Regions from separate parts of the Pseudomonas sp. GW458-11-26-14-LB4 genome, predicted to be linked through region 1. Evidence: predicted binding sites of a transcription regulator. Region 1 holds the regulator's gene; each other region holds the start of a gene.
What was found. Region 1 encodes FliA, which starts transcription of late flagellar genes. Its sites were predicted from a motif close to CTAAAGTTTNNNNNNNNNNNGCCGNTAA; they were not measured.
Positions count from the first base shown of each region.

Region 2: the regulator FliA is predicted to act here: its motif matches at 1,236-1,263, upstream of AC07XZ_RS05575 (methyl-accepting chemotaxis protein).
Region 3: the regulator FliA is predicted to act here: its motif matches at 1,610-1,637, upstream of AC07XZ_RS09340 (flagellar protein MotY).

Region 1 covers NZ_JBWKYU010000002.1:294,266-297,542, forward strand. Annotated here, with positions in the region: gene flhF (flagellar biosynthesis GTPase FlhF) at 1-793, shown strand, start outside; gene fleN (flagellar synthesis regulator FleN) at 907-1,737, shown strand; gene fliA (RNA polymerase sigma factor FliA) at 1,734-2,474, shown strand; gene AC07XZ_RS04145 (chemotaxis response regulator CheY) at 2,642-3,013, shown strand; gene AC07XZ_RS04150 (protein phosphatase CheZ) at 3,032-3,277, shown strand, end outside.
Region 2 covers NZ_JBWKYU010000003.1:105,120-108,396, reverse strand. Annotated here, with positions in the region: gene AC07XZ_RS05585 (DUF1294 domain-containing protein) at 1-260, opposite strand, end outside; gene AC07XZ_RS05580 (undecaprenyl-diphosphate phosphatase) at 257-1,087, opposite strand; gene AC07XZ_RS05575 (methyl-accepting chemotaxis protein) at 1,391-3,025, shown strand; gene pnuC (nicotinamide riboside transporter PnuC) at 3,108-3,277, shown strand, end outside.
Region 3 covers NZ_JBWKYU010000005.1:243,411-246,687, forward strand. Annotated here, with positions in the region: gene AC07XZ_RS09335 (argininosuccinate synthase) at 1-505, opposite strand, end outside; gene AC07XZ_RS09340 (flagellar protein MotY) at 635-1,543, opposite strand; gene pyrC (dihydroorotase) at 1,704-2,750, shown strand; gene rnt (ribonuclease T) at 2,747-3,277, shown strand, end outside.

The DNA of each region.
Region 1 (3,277 bases):
CGGCCCGTTGTCCCGTGATCTGCTGTCGATGATCACCGAGATCGACGAACCTCGTCAGGCCTGGCGCATGCTGCTGGCGCACCTGGCACGAATGATTGCCGTACCGGAAGTCGAGCCGCTGGAAGAGGGTGGGGTGATTGCGATGGTCGGTCCTGCCGGCATGGGCAAGACCACCACGCTGGCCAAACTGGCCGCCCGCTACGTGCTCAAGTACGGCGCGCAGAACATCGCGCTGGTGAGCATGGACAGTTTCCGTATCGGCGCGCAGGAGCAGCTCAAGACTCTGGGTCGCATCCTTAACGTTTCGGTGACTCACGTCGATCCGGGCCAGTCCCTGGTGCAGGCGCTGGATCCACTGCTGCGCAAACGCGTGGTGCTGATCGATACCGCCGGCCTGCAAGCCAGCGATCCGGCCCTGCGCATGCAGCTGGAAAGTCTGGCCGGTCGTGGCATTCGCTCAAAAAATTATCTGGTCCTGGCAACCACCAGCCAGAAACAGGTTCTAACCGCCGCTTATCACAGTTACAAGCGTTGCGGGCTGGCCGGCTGCATCCTGACTAAACTGGATGAGACGGCCAGCCTTGGCGAAGTGCTGAGCCTGGCGATCAGTCACGAACTGCCGGTCGCCTACCTGACCGATGGGCCGCGTATTCCGGATGATCTGCATCTGCCGCGCCGTCATCAACTGGTCAGCCGCGCCGTCAGTGTGCAAATGCAGGAAGAACCCAGCGAAGAAGCCATGGCTGACATGTTCGCTGATATCTACCACAGTCCGACCAAGCAGGTTGGCTGAGGTAATGAACCGTTTTTGTACCTACATCGATGGTCTGCCATGCATTGTTCCGGTTGTGAACGCGCAGCCAGTAATGTGGCCTCCGTCTATGCAAGACAAGGTAAAGAAATAACATGGGCAGCATGCATCCCGTACAGGTGATCGCGGTGACCGGCGGCAAAGGTGGCGTCGGCAAGACTAATGTGTCAGTGAACTTGTCCCTGGCGCTGGCAGAGCTTGGCCGTCGGGTCATGCTGCTGGACGCCGACCTGGGGCTGGCGAACGTCGACGTTCTGCTGGGCCTCACACCCAAACGCACCCTGGCCGACGTGATCGAAGGCCGCTGCGAGCTGCGCGACGTGCTGTTGCAAGGCCCCGGCGGGATCCGCATCGTGCCGGCCGCTTCCGGCACCCAGAGCATGGTTCACCTGAGCCCGGCCCAGCATGCCGGCCTGATTCAGGCGTTCAGCGACATCGGCGACAACCTCGACGTACTGGTGATCGACACCGCTGCGGGTATTGGTGACTCGGTAGTCAGTTTCGTGCGCGCGGCCCAGGAAGTGTTGCTGGTGGTCTGCGACGAGCCGACCTCGATCACCGACGCCTACGCGCTGATCAAACTGCTGAACCGCGATTACGGCATGAATCGCTTCCGCGTCCTGGCCAACATGGCCCAGAGCCCGCAGGAAGGTCGCAATCTGTTCGCCAAGTTGACCAAGGTCACGGATCGCTTCCTCGACGTCGCCCTACAATACGTCGGCGCGGTGCCCTACGACGAAAGCGTGCGCAAGGCGGTGCAGAAGCAGCGTGCGGTCTATGAAGCCTTCCCGCGTTCCAAGTGCGCACTGGCGTTCAAGGCGATCGCACAGAAGGTCGACACCTGGCCGCTGCCCGCCAACCCGCGCGGCCACCTCGAATTTTTCGTCGAGCGCCTCGTGCAGCAAACGGCAGGACCTGTGCTATGACCGCCAGCGGTATGAATTTCTACAAGAAGTCGGCGCGTGACGCGCAGTACGAGCTGATCGAGCGTTACGCGCCACTGGTCAAACGCATCGCCTACCACTTGCTGGCGCGATTGCCGGCCAGTGTGCAGGTCGAAGACCTGATCCAGGCCGGGATGATCGGCCTGCTCGAAGTCTCGACCAAATACGACGCCAGCAAGGGCGCCAGTTTTGAAACGTACGCGGGCATCCGGATCCGCGGTGCGATGCTCGATGAAGTCCGTAAGGGGGACTGGGCGCCACGCTCGGTTCACCGCAATACCCGTATGGTCAGCGACGCAATTCGCTCGATTGAAGCTAAAACCGGCCGTGACGCTAAAGATCACGAAGTTGCGGCCGAACTCCAATTGAGTCTCGACGATTACTACGGGATTTTGAACGACACCCTGGGCAGCCGGCTGTTCAGTTTCGACGACCTGTTGCAGGACGGCGAACACGAAGGGCTGCACGAGGATGGCGCCAGTGCTCATCTGGAGCCGTCGCGCGATCTGGAAGACGAACGTTTCCAGGCCGCGCTGGCGGACGCGATTGCCAATTTGCCGGAGCGTGAGCGACTGGTGTTGGCGCTGTACTACGACGAAGAGCTGAACCTCAAGGAGATCGGTGAAGTCCTTGGCGTCAGTGAATCGCGGGTCAGCCAGTTACACAGCCAGTGCGCGGCCCGCTTGCGGGGGCGTTTGGGGGAGTGGCGAGCGCGCTGAAGGCAGTGTGGGGACACTGCGAACGAGGCTGGTGCGGTGGTGAACGGCACCGGTCTTGATCTGTTGTGCTCCAGACAGTCATCGAGTGTTTTGCCGGATTGATTGAAATGGCGCGTCCAGGTGCTGGGCGCGTTTAAGACTGCTTGGAGGTCGAATTGAACAAAGACATGAAAATCCTCATCGTTGATGACTTCTCAACGATGCGGCGGATCATCAAGAACCTGTTGCGTGATCTGGGGTTCACCAACACCGTTGAAGCCGACGATGGCACCACTGCCATTCCGGTACTCAACAGCGGCAGCATCGACTTTCTGGTGACCGACTGGAACATGCCCGGCATGACCGGTATCGACCTGCTGCGCCACGTGCGTGCCGATGAAAAGCTCAAGCACCTGCCAGTGCTGATGGTGACCGCTGAAGCCAAGCGCGAGCAGATCATCGAAGCGGCCCAGGCCGGCGTTAACGGCTACGTGGTCAAACCTTTCACGGCCCAGGCGTTGAAAGAAAAAATCGAGAAGATTTTCGAACGCATCGGCTGATGAACGCGCGGGGGAGCTATGGAGCATAACGAATCTTCACAGGGCGATTTTGAGTCGACCCTGAAAAAACACGCGGTCGAACTGGTCGAGAGCCTTGAAAAAGGCAAGTTCGGCGACGCTGTGCAACTGATCCATGAGCTCAATCAGACCCGTGACCGTGGCCTGTACCAGGAAGTGGGCAAGCTCACGCGTGAACTGCACAGTGCGATCGTCAATTTCCAGATCGATCCGCACATGCCACAGGCTGAGGAAGTGTCGCAAATC
Region 2 (3,277 bases), on a different contig from region 1:
GCGTGCAGGATGTTCTCCGGCGTACGCCAGGCGTCGGCGCGGGCCTTGCGCTTGTCCGCCCAGTACAGGAAAAACGCCAGCACGCTGACCAGCCCGTAAGCCGTCAGCGGTACCAGGGAAATCCCGCGCAGCCACATCGACAGCGAGCCGGACAACGGCAAGGCGCAGACGATCAGCAGCACCACCAGCTTCAATTTCAGATGCTGAACATTGCCACCGGAAGGTCCGCGTTCCGGGCGACGTGCGCGGGAATCACTCATGGCTGGGCGGCCGTCCAGTCGACCCAGCCGAACTGCCAGGTCGCCAGAATCACCAGACCGAAGACGATCCGATACCAGGCGAACGCCGCGTAGCTGTGGCTGCCAATAAACTTGAGCAAACCGCGCACGGCGATCATGGCGAAGATGAAGGCCGTGACAAAACCGATGGCGAACACCGGAAAATCTGCCGGTACGAACAGGTCGCGATACTTGTAGCCCGAGTACACCGCCGCACCGACCATGGTGGGCATCGCCAGGAAGAACGAAAACTCGGTGGCGGTCTTGCGCGACAGGCCGAACAGCAGGCCGCCGATGATGGTCGAGCCAGAGCGCGAGGTGCCGGGGATCATTGCCAGGCACTGGGCGAAGCCAATCTTCAGTGCATCCGTCCAGCGAATCTCGTCGACCGTTTCGGCATGGACTTCATGCTGACGCTGTTCGGCCCACAGCATCACGATCCCGCCCACCACCAGCGCGGCGGCAACGGTGATCGGGTTGAACAGGTAGTGATGAATCAAGTCGGCGAAGATCACCCCCAACACCACGGCGGGCATGAAAGCGATCAGCAGGTTGACCGTGAAGCGCCGCGCACTCGGCTGGGTCGGCAAGCCGATGACCACGTCGAGAATCTTGCGTCGAAACTCCCAGACCACCGCGAGAATCGCGCCGAGCTGAATGATGATGTTGAACGCCATGGCCCGCTCGCCTCCGAAATCGAGCAAGTCGGCAACAATGATCTGGTGTCCGGTACTGGAAATGGGCAAAAACTCCGTCAGCCCCTCTACAACTCCAAGAATTAGTGCCTGCAAGGCCGTCCAAAGATCCATCAATCCCCCAGAGAGCGATGCGCAGCGGCATGCTCCGATAGTATTTTTTACGTTCACTTCGTTCAGCGTAGCTGGTTGTAGCTGTACCGATTCCGCACGCGCAGGATCCACACGAAACAGTCAAAATTCCGTGAAAAATCAATTTGGATTCAGGTTTTCACGCGCGGGGCCGAAATCCTAACAGACAAGTCGTAATCGCGCTGCCGCGTTCTACGACTTGGGTCGCGTATGCCCGGTCACCGAAACGTGGTTGGATGCTGGCGGTGGTTTATTACAAGAAAAAGAATCCGGAGTGACAGCGTTATGAACAGCTTGCGCAGTGTGTCGATCAGCCGACGCTTGTGGCTCATCTTGATTGTGGCGGTGGTCATGCTCCTGACGTTGGGCGTGTTGATGCTCAAGCAGATCCACGATGACCTGTATCACGCCAAGGCCCAGAAAACCCAGCATGTGGTGCAGACCGCCAGCGGTTTGCTGACCTACTACCAAGGCCTCGAAGCGGCAGGCACCCTGACCCGCGACGTGGCGCAGAAACAGGCGCTGACCGCGATCCGCGGCCTGCGTTATGACCAGAACGACTACTTCTGGATCAACGACCTCACGCCCGTGATGGTCATGCACCCGACCAACCCAAAGCTTGAAGGCCAGAACCTCTCGGCGATACGGGATCCGGACGGTTTTGCGGTGTTCAACGAAATGGTCGCCATCGCCAAGGCCAAGGGCGCCGGCATGGTCGATTATCGCTGGCCTAAACCCGGCGCCAGTGAACCGGTGGCCAAGACCTCCTACGTGAAACTGTTCGAGCCGTGGGGCTGGGTCATCGGTTCGGGCGTGTACGTCGACGACGTGCAGGCCGAGTTTCAGGGGCAGGTGATCAAGGCGTCGGTGGTCGGGCTGGTCATCGCGGTGATCATGGCGCTGCTGGTGATCCTGATCGCGCGCAGCATCGTCCGCCCGTTGCAGGAAACCGTGAACGCCATGGCCAACATTGCCAGCGGCGAAAGCGATCTGACTCGCAGCCTCGACACCCACGGCCAGGACGAAGTCACTCAACTGGCCCATCACTTCAATGCCTTCACCGCCAAGTTGCGCCGGGTGATCGGTGACTTGCAGGTGTCCGCCAGCGCATTAGGCCAGTCGTCCAGCGAATTGGGCAATGATGCAGCGCAGGCCCAGCAACGCAGCCAACAGCAGTCGCAGCAGATGGAACTGGTGGCTACTGCCGTCAACGAAGTGACCTACGGCGTACAGGACGTGGCGAAGAATGCCGAACACGCCGCCAGCGAAATGCGTGATGCCGAGGCGCAGGCCCAGCAAGGCCAGATCAACATCGATGGCAGCCTGCAGCAGATCGACAAGCTCTCCGGCACCATCGATCAGGCCGTCGAAGTCATTCGCACGCTGGCGACTGAAAGCACGCAGATCGGCAGCGTGCTGGAGGTGATCCGCTCGATCGCCGAGCAGACCAACCTGCTGGCCCTCAACGCCGCGATTGAAGCGGCTCGCGCCGGCGAACAGGGTCGCGGTTTTGCGGTGGTGGCCGACGAAGTGCGTTTGCTGGCGCAACGCACGCAGAAGTCCACGGCGGAAATCCAGACGATGATCGAACGCCTGCAAAACCACTCCGAAGCCGCCGTGAAGGTGATCGGCGACAGCAGCAAGGCTTCGCAACTGACTATAGAACAGGCCGGCCTGGCCAGTGCGAGCCTGAATGCCATCGGCCAGGCCCTGCGCAACCTCAATGGCCTGAACGCCTCGATTGCCAGCGCAACGCTGCAACAGGCGCACGTGGTCGAAGACATCAATCAGAACGTTACCCAGGCAGCGGGCTTGTCCCACAGCACCGCGCTGGCGGCCGAGCAGTCGAGCGTGGCGAGTGTGAAACTCGGCCAGCTCAGCGAACAACTGAACGGGCTGCTGCGCCAGTTCCGCGTCTGATAGCCCTTGCAGGTGGGAACTCGTTTCCCACCTGTTTTTCGGTACAATCCGCTCCCTCTTTTATTCCCCCCAAGGATTCTGCATGTCCGGGCTTGAACTGTTTGCCGCCGCTCTCGGCGTGATCGCCGTGTGGCTCACGGTCAAACAGAACCCGTGGTGCTGGCCGATCGGGCTGGTCATGGTGTCGCTCTACACTTGGGTGTTCTTCGAGGTGAAGCTGTATTCGGACATGCTGCTTCAGGTGGTTTATGC
Region 3 (3,277 bases), on a different contig from region 1:
CGATCGGGATCGCGTGCTTCTCGGCGTAGTCCATCAGCTTCTCGCGGGACAGCAGGTCCCACTCGCGCCAAGGGGCGATCACTTTCACGCCTGGCTTGAGTGCGTAGGCACCCAGTTCGAAACGGACCTGGTCGTTGCCCTTGCCGGTCGCGCCGTGGGAAATGGCGTCGGCGCCGGTTTCGTTGGCGATTTCGATCAGACGCTTGGCGATCAGCGGACGCGCGATGGAAGTACCCAGCAGGTACTCGCCTTCGTAAACGGTGTTGGCACGGAACATCGGGAACACGAAGTCACGCACGAATTCTTCGCGCAGGTCGTCGATGTAGATTTCTTTGACGCCCATGGCCTGCGCCTTGGCGCGAGCCGGCTCGACTTCTTCGCCCTGACCCAGGTCAGCGGTGAAGGTCACGACTTCACAGTTATAAGTATCCTGCAGCCACTTGAGGATCACCGAAGTGTCCAGGCCGCCGGAATACGCCAGAACGACCTTGTTTACGTCCGCCATGCCATCACTCCACGGGGTTCTACGGAAAGCCGAGGAGTCTACCGCTCAAACGCGATAATTTACAGAGGCGCGACAGCTTAAGACGACAAAGCGACAGAATCTGTCGAGAGGGCGACGATGACCGGCAGGTCAGGAAGTCGCCGCAGTGTTGGCAGGCGTGCTGGCCTGAGGTGCCGGAGCAGTCGTCGGTGCCACCCGCGCCAGGTGTACGTTGACCCGACGGTTCTTGGCCCGGTTGGCGGCATTGGTGTTCGGCACCAGAGGATAACGCTCACCATGGAAACGCACGGTGATCTGCGATTCCTGGATGCCATTGGCCTTGAAGAAGTCGACCACCGCCAGCGCGCGGCGACGCGACAGTTCGCGATTGGTCAGGCGATTGCCGCTGTTGTCCGAGTGGCCGTCGAGTTCGATGTGATTGACCGTCGGATCAGCCTTCATGTACTCGAGCATCACTTGCAGCTTGGCCTTGGCGGCGGCGTCCAGTTCGATGCCTTCGCCGGGGAAGCCGATCTGCGATTGTTTGACCTGATCGAAATTCTGCGGGAGCAGTTTCGCCACGCAGGTCTGATAGTCATTGAACGCCTTGCTGAACTTGACCGGCAACAGGCGCACTTCCGACACCCGACCATCGCCCGATGCCCGGCGTACCACCGGGCTGCGACCGTCCATCAGCCCGCTGATCAGTTGCCCGGCCTGGGACTGAGAACTGTTGAACAGCACGTTGCCGCTGCCCAGTCGAACCGTGCCCAGATTGATGTCGCCACGTCCCGGCTGCCACGGCGCAGCCGCTGCCAGCAGGGTCGCCGAACCGCCGCCGAGCATGGCGTTGTAGGCGTTCAGGCGGAAGGTCGCCTGCTCGCCGGCCTTGCGCACGAATTGCCCCGAGCCGAAGTCGGTGATCGGCTGCGTCAGGCGGCACTCGAACTTGTCGCCCTCGACCGTCCACTCAATGTTCTCCAGACGGGTCTGGTAGGTCAGTGCCATCGCGGGAAGGCTGGCAAACACACTGAGCAAGGCTAAATATCGCTGGCGCACGGGAGGCTCCATTGGCTTCTACAACAAAAAAGACCGAGACATACATCTTTACGGCATACCTATGGGATATCGGACGCTCGTCGCAAAACTTGATAGCGAGTGCCTGCAAGAGTCTTTTCCGGTAGCATTCGCCTCAGTTTGACCCGCCTGGAATCCCCTCATGTCCGACCGCCTGACCCTGCTGCGTCCCGACGACTGGCACATTCATCTTCGCGATGGTGCCGTGTTGACCAATACCGTTGCGGATGTCGCGCGCACCTTTGGTCGCGCCATCATCATGCCCAACCTGGTACCTCCGGTGCGCAACGCCGCTGAAGCCGACGGCTATCGCCAGCGGATTCTCGCTGCCCGCCCGGCCGGCAGTCGTTTCGAGCCGCTGATGGTGCTGTACCTCACCGACCGCACCCAGCCCGAAGAAATCCGTGAGGCCAAGGCCAGCGGTTTCGTGCACGCCGCCAAGCTGTACCCGGCCGGCGCCACCACCAACTCCGATTCCGGGGTCACCAGCATCGACAAGATTTTCCCGGCGCTGGAAGCCATGGCCGAAGTCGGCATGCCGCTGTTGATCCACGGTGAAGTCACCCGTGGCGACGTCGATGTGTTCGACCGCGAAAAAATCTTCATCGACGAGCACATGCGTCGCGTGGTCGAGCGTTTCCCGACGCTGAAAGTGGTGTTCGAACACATCACCACCGGCGACGCCGTGCAGTTCGTCAACGAGGCTTCGGCCAACGTCGGCGCGACCATCACCGCGCATCACCTGCTCTACAACCGCAACCACATGCTGGTGGGCGGGATCCGGCCGCACTTCTACTGCCTGCCGATCCTCAAGCGTAATACCCATCAGGAAGCTCTGCTCGACGCGGCCACCAGTGGCAGCGCGAAGTTCTTCCTGGGTACCGACTCGGCGCCGCACGCCCAGCACGCCAAGGAAGCCGCCTGCGGCTGCGCCGGCTGCTACACCGCGTACGCCGCCATCGAGCTGTATGCCGAAGCCTTCGAACAGCGCAATGCGCTGGACAAGCTCGAAGCCTTCGCCAGCCTCAACGGCCCGCGTTTCTACGGCCTACCGGCGAACACCGATCGCATCACCCTGGTTCGTGACGAATGGACCGCCCCGACCAGCCTGCCTTTCGGCGAGCTGACCGTTATCCCGCTGCGCGCCGGTGAAAAACTGCGCTGGCGCCTGCTGGAGGAACACGCGTGAGTGAAGACCATTTCGACGACGAACTGGACGGTCAAGGTGGCGGCGGTTCGCGCCATCCAATGGCAGCACGTTTTCGCGGCTACCTGCCGGTTGTCGTCGACGTAGAAACCGGTGGTTTCAACTCGGCCACCGACGCTCTGCTGGAGATTGCCGCGACCACCATCGCCATGGATGAAAAGGGTTTCGTCTACCCGGATCACACCTACTTCTTTCGCGTCGAGCCGTTCGAAGGCGCCAACGTTGAAGCGGCGGCGCTGGAGTTCACCGGGATCAAGCTCGATCATCCGTTGCGCATGGCCGTCAGCGAAGAAACAGCGCTGACCGACATCTTCCGTGGCGTGCGCAAGGCCTTGAAGGCCAACGGCTGCAAGCGGGCGATTCTGGTTGGCCACAACAGCAGCTTCGACCTGGGCTTCCTCAACGCCGCCGTCGCGCGGCTGGACATGAAGCGCAACCCGTTCCACCCATTCTCCAGCTTCGACACTGCGACCCTCGCCGGTCTGGCTTACGGTCAAACCGTATTGGCC